2 regions of the Alkalicoccus luteus genome follow, and region 1 is predicted to be linked to the other one. Evidence: predicted binding sites of a transcription regulator. Region 1 holds the regulator's gene; the other holds the start of a gene.

Region 1 (4,751 bases):
CTGCTGACAGGATGAATCTGTCCCGGTTAAACCAGTCAGGATTCGCCGGGTTGTGCTGCATAAATTCAGTGAATAACTTGTACGCCATCGGTGCAGAGCCCATTGGCATACCCGGATGTCCGGAATTAGCTTTTTCAATGCTGTCAATTGATAGGGTACGGATCGTATTAATCGACAGTTGATCAACGGAAGTGGTCATTGTCATGAATTAACACCCTCACTTTGCGTTTTAATTTACCTTACTCGTTTTATGATATATGTTTCGCACCGGTTAGACAACCAGAAAACGAAACTTTGCACACAATTGTACGTACGTCTGCAGGCTGGCGTATCGTTGACAGGCGCGGGTTCAGTCTATTTGTTCATTCAATGAACAAATAGACTGATAAAAAACCATTCCTTTATAAGAATGGTTTATCTGCTAATGAATAATATTGTTGTTCCGTTTTTCCGCTTTCAGCTTTTCCGGCGTTACATCATTTCCTTCTTCATCAACCACTTTAACAGAGCTCAGTTGATTACGAAAACTGCTGCGAACGTTTTTTAAATATTCCTGGCGCAGCTCTTTTTGTTCTTTTTGTTCTTTGATAGATAAACCGTCTGCCTTAGCTTTTTTAGCTAATAGGTTAATCCGGTCGAGTTTTTCTTTACTGATCACCTGTAACATGCCTCCAATTATAAATAATAGGTTCATTTTACCGGTTCACAGAATCGTTTTCAAGCAGTCTGCTCTCATGCACGTATTCCCGGTACCTTCTATGAGCAGTAGCTTTGGAAACCGTAAATCCAAGCCCACGCATCATGACTGCAATCTCATGAAACGTCATTCCGTTGTGACGAAGCCGGACGATTTCCTCTACCGGGACCTCCATTTTTTTACGGCCGCCGAGGCGATGCCGTTCCAAATTATTGTGAGGTTTGTAGCCGCCATCAACCGCCTTCTTCATCCCGCGCTTGATCTTCGCATTTTGAAGCTTGCGCTGATATTCTTCGACAAGCGATACAATTTCCAATACCATTGAATCAGTCTCTGAAACTTGCAGCTTCCCATTATCCTTAATGGAATAAACAGTGCAGTCATATTTACGAAGCTGGTGCAGTAGAGCCATCCTGGCATTCCCTCGTCCAAGCCGGGTTTCATCCTGAATAAGCAAACAAGCATCTTCAGTTTCTTTCATTCCCTCCAGGATCGTGAGAATCCCAGGCCTGTCGACGTCATAACCGCTCGCTTCCTCCCGTTCAATTTGTACCGTATTCATTCCCCATTCTTTTGCAGCTGCCGCCAGCTCTTCTTCCTGCCGTGCCAACGAACTTTGCTGTGTTTCTTTTTCAGTGCTTACGCGGCAGTATATAAAAGCATTCACTCTGATGCCACTCCAATCCACTCGCCTGGCACGGTTAATGATTGTCCAGGATAAATTGTTTCATTGTCCAGCTCATTTTCCTGCTTCAGCCAGTATACGGTTTCTTCCAGCTTCATGTCCAGCTCTTCAGACATAGAATCAGCTACAGTCCAAAGTGATTCACCTTCCTTCACCACGTGTTCGCCGTCGGCCGGCATAACAGGATGATCTTCTCCGGTTACCCCGGCTGCTGAGAAAATAGCAGCTGCTGCAAGTAGTGATGTTACTGGTCCTGTGATGTTCCAATGCCTGATCATAACTGTTCGCCCCTTTGTTCGCAGGAATATTTGTTCGTACATTCTATAAACAGCTTACAAGGAACGAACGTTCGTGTCAACATTAAAATAGAACGAACGTTTGCGAAACCTTTGTTCTCATGCTATACTTTTCCATAAGGAAATATAAGCTCGAATGTTTCTAACCTAAAATAATGAGGTGTTTACATGACGAAATTATCCACCCGGCAGCAGGCGATCCTCGATTTTATCCGGGATGAGGTCAAGGATAAAGGCTATCCTCCGTCCGTCAGAGAGATTGGTGAAGCAGTCGGTCTCGCTTCCAGCTCGACCGTTCACGGCCATCTTTCCAGATTAGAAAAAAAAGGCTTTATTCGTCGCGATCCTACAAAGCCGAGAGCGATTGAAGTTATTGGTCAGGAGGGTGACCAGTCTATTGCGCATACCCCGTCTATCTCTGTTCCTGTAATTGGTAAGGTAACGGCCGGGCAGCCGATAACCGCGATTGAAAATGTTGAAGAGTATGTTCCACTTCCGGCTAGTCTCGCACAGGATGAAGAATCGTTTATTCTGGAGATTTCTGGTGATTCCATGATCGAAGCCGGTATATTCGACGGTGATTACGTCGTTGTACGCCAGCAGGCCCATGCGGATAATGGAGATATTGTCGTAGCCATGACCGATGAAAACGAAGCTACTGTCAAACGTTTTTTTAAAGAGAAGGATTATTTCCGCCTTCAGCCGGAAAACGCTTCTCTCGAGCCGATCATCTTAGATTACGTTCAAATTCTCGGTAAGGTTGTCGGGGTGTTCCGCACGCTTCATTAAACGGGAATAACCGATGACTGTACAGCAGCGCCTCCTGAACAATCAGGAGGCGCTGCTGTTTTATGCGGCTAAATTCACAAAAGAAGAGCTGTCCGGATGCGGACAGCTCTTCGCTATTCTTAATACGTCTGGATGTACTGCTCGCGCTCCCAAGGGTGAACCTGGGTGGCAAACATATCCCACTCAATTTCTTTCGCTTCAATGAAGTGTTCCAGAGCATGGCTTCCGAGTGATTTCGTAATCGTCTCGTTTTTTGCCAATGCTTCAATCGCTTCTTTCAGTGATGCAGGAAGCGCCTGGATGCCTTCTGCTTCACGCTCCTGTGCATCCATCGCATAGATATTGCGGTTTGTTTCTTCTGGCGGAGTAAGCTTCTTGCGCACCCCGTCAAGGCCTGCTGCCAGAAGTGCTGCCATTGCCAGATACGGATTAGCTGCAGGGTCTACGCTGCGTACCTCGATACGTGTGGAAAGACCACGTGAAGAAGGAATACGCACGAGCGGTGAACGGTTACGCATGGACCATGCGATGTAGCAAGGTGCTTCATAACCTGGTACGAGTCGTTTGTAGGAGTTAACGGTTGGATTCGTAATGGCAGTAAAAGCATCTGCATGCTTAAGAATACCAGCCAGGAATTGCATAGCTGTTTCACTCATGCCAGTTTCTGTTGACTCATCATAGAATGCATTATCTTTTTCACTGCGGAAAAGAGACATGTTTGCATGCATTCCATTACCATTCACACCGAAAAGCGGCTTTGGCATGAATGTAGCATGCAATCCGTGTTTACGCGCAATTGTTTTAACAACGAGCTTAAACGTCTGGATGTTATCAGCTGTTGTAACAGCATCCGCGTATTTGAAGTCAATCTCATGCTGACCAGGTGCTACCTCGTGGTGGGAAGCTTCAATTTCAAAGCCCATATCCTCCAGTTCAAGCACGATGTCGCGTCGGCAGTTCTCCCCAAGGTCTGTAGGCGCAAGGTCAAAATATCCGCCTTTATCATTAAGTTCAAGAGTCGGCTCTCCGTTTTCATCATTTTTGAACAGGAAGAATTCCGGCTCAGGTCCAATATTGAAGTCGGAGAATCCGAGATCTTCTGCTTCTTTAAGTACTTTTTTAAGAATTCCGCGTGGATCACCGGCAAACGGCGTGCGGTCTTTATCCGGGTTGTGAACGTCACAAATCAGACGAGCCACTTTTCCTTTTTCGGGAGTCCAAGGGAATACAACCCACGTTTCAAGGTCCGGATGAAGATACATATCGGATTCTTCAATTCGAACGAAACCTTCGATGGAGGATCCATCAAACATCATCAGATTGTCGAGCGCTTTTGGAAGCTGGTCCACCGGGATTTCAACGTTCTTGATGATTCCCAGCAAATCAGTGAACTGTAGTCGGATAAACTTAACGTTTTCCTCCTCAGCCATTTTCATTATGTCTTTTTTAGTCGTATTGCTCATGTTTATATTCTCCTCCTTCGATAATCTGAACAGCTTCAGGTAATTCTGAAAACTGCGATAGTTGTATCCTACCGAACTTTACGAGTGATGAAAAGGTGATTGTCAGATAATCTAACAGGGAAATTTTCTGACAATCAAAATCGTGGTTCATGTGCTTTTGACTGAAATCATCGCCTTTTATCTCACCTATAATCCATCTTCATCTGTTTTTCTCGTGTTCTCTGCTTATTCCATTTGACACAGCTGCAGCAGCCGCTTCCGTTACTGCTGTTTTTACATGTTCAAACGTGAGCCCGCCCTGGACATATGCTCGGTAAGGCGGTCGCAGCGGCCCGTCAGCTGAAAGCTCAATACTTGCGCCTTGAACAAATGCACCGGCTGCCATAATGACATCGTCGCTGTATCCCGGCATTGGAGAAGGCTGCGGGGTGACATGCGCATCTACTGGGGAATACTGTTGAATTGTTTGGCAGAAGGCCGTCATTTCTTCGGCAGAGTTAAAATGAACAGACTGTATTAAATCTGTGCGCGCTTCACAAGCTTTCGGGTCGACGGTCATCCCTGCTTTTTCGAGAAGAGCTGCCGTGAATACAGCTCCTTTGAGTGCTTCGCCAACGACATGAGGAGCAAGGAAAAAGCCTTGAAACATACCATGCAGGACTCCTGTCGTCGCGCCCCCTTCTGCTCCAATTCCGGGAGCTGCAAGGCGATTTGCACACTTCTTCAGCAACTCATCCCTCCCGCAAATATAACCTCCGGTAAGCGCTAAGCCTCCCCCCGGATTTTTGATCAGCGAACCAGCGATTAAGTCAGCACCTGCG
Region 2 (4,751 bases), on a different contig from region 1:
GGCTTATGAGATCTGGGGAAATCTTAGCTCTCAAACGGTTCTGGTGACTACGATGGAGGAAAGCTCCATCCCTTGTGCAGACGGTGTTGTAGGAAAGCTGGAGTCCATCGGTGTTTCGCCCGCTGTCATGCTGAATCGGTACGACCCTGAGAAAGACAGAACGATGGCAGCCTGCCTGTCCTATACATTAACGGATAATGTGATCGGCTGGATTACAAATATGGATTCCTCTGCCTCACGATTTCCTGTTGCGCTTTACCCGGACCAAGATACGGCTCAGCGCTTCCGGCACGCAGCCCGTAATCTAAAAGATGGCACAAACCGGCCATACCGAACGCTTCGTCCCCTGTCCCCTTACGGACGCGGATGGGAAAAACTGACTTCGTTCCTGCAGCTGGATGCAGGAGATCGTCGTATTAAATAAGGAGTCTGCTATGTGGATGTTGATTTTACTGGCAGCTGCGGCTGCAGCTGCCGCCATCGGCGGATGGATATCCTTTGAACGCCGTCGTCGCCGCGTTAAAGCGAAATTGTATGACCGGGCTTATTATACGGTAGCCAGGTTTTCAAACCGGACCCGTAAACCTGGAGCCTGAGCATCATCGATACGAAAAAACGCTTCCGCAAAGCCAGCAGGCTTCGGAAGCGTTTTTTTAATACGTTGATTTTCAGCTGGAGTCGCTCGCGAGTCCGGCAACGTGCAGCCGATCTTCAGGAAGAACCGCATGCACGCCTTTTACACCATTAACGACCTGGGTGATGCGGAGATCTACGACAGCGCCGGCAAGTGCGGCGGCCTGCTCTTCTGTGATTTGAAATGCAGCAGCCATCCGCCGGTTCATGTCCCGCAGCGCATTGGCGCATGCAATGTTCAGATCCGTATCAAAACCAAAGGTAACGAGTCCGGCAGGAGTTTTTGCGTAGGGCTGGGTGAGCGTCATGTCCGGATGCAGGATGATTTGAATGCTTGCTTTATCCATCGGACACTCGATTGCTGTACCGCTTACTTCTCCATCACCCTGGGCTGCATGGCCGTCGCCAGCGTATAGCATTGCTCCCTCCGTTTCTACGGGGAGAAAAAGGCTGCTGCCTGCTGTCAGCTCCCGGCAGTCAATGTTTCCGCCGGTATAGTAAGGAGGAGGGGTCGGATAGACGTCTCTTCCTCGCGGCTGCAGGGCAATCAATCCAAGAAAAGGCTGCATCGGAACCGTGTAGGAGACGTCTCCTATGTCAGCAGTAGCCGTTGAGGTCTCTCGGTCAAGACGCCAGTCGATCGCCGTCCGATCACCCGTCAGCTGCATGGCCTCGCTCTGCCAAGTGCCGGCTCCGCCACCCCAGCTCCGTCCATACCAGCCGGTTTCAAGCTTTTGGATACGTACTTCGACCGTCATGCCGGGGGATGCTCCTTGAATCTCGATCGGACCGATAACCGGATGCTTTGGATCGGCTTCTTCTGCAGCCGGTCGAAGCGTTCGTACTGCTTTTCCCGGTTCAGGGCTGTATCCCCATTCGATATCTGGTGTTTGAAATGTAATGATGTCCTCTGAGGCAGCTGTCAGAACAGGATCGTAGTCCCGGCTGAACGAGCCGCGCAGCACACTTTGACTCAAAGGAATCGTATGATGCATCATGCAGGTCAACTCCTTTTGTGAAATGTTCTCTGTGAGCATGACACAGCCGTTCGCATTTGCAAAGTATTATGCATACGTTACCCGAATCAGTTGTTCCGGCTTTAACTCGGTTCCTTCTATATAAATACGTTTTTCGCTAAGGACGGGAACACCGACTGCACTGTAGACGGCGCCATCTTCCCAAAAAAGAAGCTCGACTTCGAACCCTTGAAAAGAAGCGGTATGAAGCCGTTCTCCGAAAAGGGCCCAGTCTTCAGAGGTGAGGGAGGGCGGCGGTGTGCGTTTCTGCAGTTCCGCCCGCTTTTTCAAGGCAGCCGTATGCTCGTGCAGCATCATACGGCTGCCTTCCCACATTAAATTTCCTCGCTTTAAATAACGATCTTTCATTTAAAGTGACCTCCAATTCGCTGCGCTCTCTCTTGAAACTGGGAAGCAGGCAGCTTGGAGGAAGCCCGCCTGACGGCATGTTTGCCGAACCGGTCGTGGAGCCGGTCAGTCATGTAGCCGAGCTCCCGGGAAGCAAGCTGTTTGCCGGGATCCCGAAATAGATTCAGCTGGATACAGCCATCGGGCGAAAGTCCGGAAAGAGACACATGAATCCGGCGGACGGGAAAGCCGGACCAGAAGCGGCGGAGCAGGGAAGCGGCAGCTGCGAAGACGGCCGAAGCGGCGCTGGAAGGTTCCTGCATGGAGATGCTGCGGTGAAAGCCGCCGGCTGGACCGGAAGCCCCGCAGGAAACAGTTATTCCTGCTTTCAACTCCCGACGGGCCCTGCTGCAGACTTCATCGCACAGCTCGAGCAGCACGAGTTCAATGTCTTCCAGACGAACGTACTCAGCCGGCAGTGTCATGCCGTTGCCGATCGCTTTCTGACCGGAAAAGGTCTCGGTGGTAACCGGAGAATGATCAACGCCCTGTGCATTCATCCACAGCACCTGACCGTGAATGCCCCATCTTGAGCGGACTTCTTCAGGTTTCAGTGCGGCAAAGTCGCCAATGGTCTGAAGACCGCGCATTCGGAGGTGGCGGCTCATTTTCGCGCCGGCCCGGAACAGCTTTTCGACCGGAAGAGGCCAGAGCCTGGATTCTACATCGTCTGACGTGAGCCGGGCCTGGCCGCTGCTGCTCTTCTTTGCAAACAAATCACACGCCATCTTAGCAAGCACTTTATTGTCGCCGATCCCGACACGTGCATAGACTCCCGTTTCCTGATAAACAGCTTCCTGAACGGCAGCAGCCGTCTTCTCCGGCGAACCGAAGAGGCGAATGGATCCGGATACATCCATAAACTGCTCGTCAATACTGTAAGGTTCCACTTGATCAGTAAACGTTTCAAAAATATCGGTGATTCGCAGGGACCAGTCGAGATAGTCCTGCATATGTGGGGGGACAATGCGCACGTTCGGGCACTTCAGCCGTGCGTCACGGAGGCGCTCTCCATTTGTAATACCAGCCTGCTTGGCTTCCGGACTTGCAGCAAGAATAACGCCGGATGGGCGCGAAGGAGCACCTGACACGACAAGCGGCGTTCCGGGGGCAAGTCCATACTTCTGCTGTTCCACTGAGGCGAAAAACGATTGCATATCGATAAGAAAAATAGTCTGGTTCATGTGGCACTCCTCCTGATGGAATCACTATGTTTATCTTACTCTGAACGAAAAAGCAGGTCAAGAACACATGTTCGCTTATTTATTTCCGCTTTTCGGTGATCATCAAACCTGATTTGATTCAAAAAAAACAGATTTGGGAGCAAATAACAGATGTAATCGATTTCATGATCTGATTGATGTGCATATGCGATAATACTCTTTAAAATAGGAGGAGCAGAAAGCTCAGAGCGTATTGAGAAAGCAGAGTCGGCAAAAATGCAAAGAAGCCGGCTACAGCTGACTCGTCTTCTCTGCAGTGTACTGCTATGATAAAGAGCGTTAAACAGACTGGACGTCTGCATAAATGAATCAGGAGGAACAGAACTATGTTTTGGATTCAGTTCGCGGTCGTTCTGGCCGCTATCGTAATAGGAGCACGAATCGGGGGTATCGGCCTCGGCGTCATGGGCGGGGTCGGCCTTGCCATTTTGACGTTTGGTTTCGGTCTGGAGCCGACGTCGCCGCCGATTGATGTCATGCTGATGATTGTGGCGGTTATCACAGCGGCCGGTGCCCTGCAGGCCTCTGGCGGTATGGATTATCTGATCGGGCTTGCGGAGAAAATCCTGCGCAAAAACCCGCAGCGCATCACATTTATGGCTCCGGTAGTCACCTATTTCTTCACTTTTTTTGCTGGAACCGGGCACGTCGCCTACACGCTGCTTCCTGTTATTTCTGAAGTTGCACAGGAATCGAAAGTACGGCCGGAGCGACCGATGTCCATCGCTGTCATTGCTTCGCAGCAGGCGATCACAGCCAGCCCGATTTCAGCTGCAACCGTTGCCTTAGTAGCTCTGCTGGCGCCGTTCGACATTACGCTCTTTCAAATTCTTGCCGTAACCATTCCGGCAACCTTTACAGCGATTATGATTTCTGCTTTCGTGATTCGGAAGCGGGGAGCTGAGCTGGAGGACGACCCGGAATATCAAAAGCGCGTGAAAGAAGGGTTGCGTCCTGCCGCAGTGAGAGAAAATACCGCAGAGGTAACAACCGTATCAAAGCTTTCGGTCTGGCTGTTTCTGGCTGCTGCGATGCTGATCGTTCTGCTTGGAAGTATTCCGGAGCTTAGACCTTCCTTTGCGGTAGACGGCGAAATGGAGCCGCTGTCGATGCCGTATACGATTCAGATCATTATGCTGACAGTTGCTGCAATCATCATTCTGGCAGGGAAAGTTAATGTGAATAAACTGGCAGAGGGAAGCGTATTTCGTGCAGGAGTTGTAGCTGTCGTTGCGATATTCGGGATTGCCTGGATGGGGGATACGTTCTTCCAGGCGAATATGGATCAAATTGAACCAGCGGTGCAGGGAATGGTGGAAACGGCCCCGTGGATCTTTGCATTTGCTCTGTTCTTCATGTCGATATTCCTGAACAGCCAGGCGGCTACAGTCAGCGCGCTGATGCCGCTTGCAGTAGGATTAGGCATCAACCCGCTGTTTCTGATTGCCATGTTCCCGGCAGTAAATGGCTA

Evidence for each region. Region 1 encodes LexA, which represses DNA repair genes until DNA is damaged. Its sites were predicted from a motif close to CGAACATATGTTCG; they were not measured.
Region 2: the regulator LexA is predicted to act here: its motif matches at 3,302-3,315, upstream of ACSZLD_RS04375 (DNA polymerase IV).

What each region holds. Positions count from the first base shown of each region.
Region 1 is NZ_JBPZEY010000002.1:225,679-230,429, reverse strand. Features, by position in the region: gene tkt (transketolase) at 1-199, opposite strand, end outside; gene ACSZLD_RS03360 (DUF896 domain-containing protein) at 422-658, opposite strand; gene ACSZLD_RS03355 (YneB family resolvase-like protein) at 696-1,364, opposite strand; gene yneA (cell division suppressor protein YneA) at 1,361-1,660, opposite strand; gene lexA (transcriptional repressor LexA) at 1,847-2,467, shown strand; gene glnA (type I glutamate--ammonia ligase) at 2,587-3,930, opposite strand; gene ACSZLD_RS03335 (methionine gamma-lyase family protein) at 4,130-4,751, opposite strand, start outside.
Region 2 is NZ_JBPZEY010000003.1:55,400-60,150, reverse strand. Features, by position in the region: gene ACSZLD_RS04395 (tyrosine-protein kinase family protein) at 1-424, shown strand, start outside; gene ACSZLD_RS04390 (hypothetical protein) at 435-596, shown strand; gene ACSZLD_RS04385 (acetamidase/formamidase family protein) at 669-1,631, opposite strand; gene ACSZLD_RS04380 (YolD-like family protein) at 1,698-2,018, opposite strand; gene ACSZLD_RS04375 (DNA polymerase IV) at 2,015-3,241, opposite strand; gene ACSZLD_RS04370 (anaerobic C4-dicarboxylate transporter family protein) at 3,607-4,751, shown strand, end outside.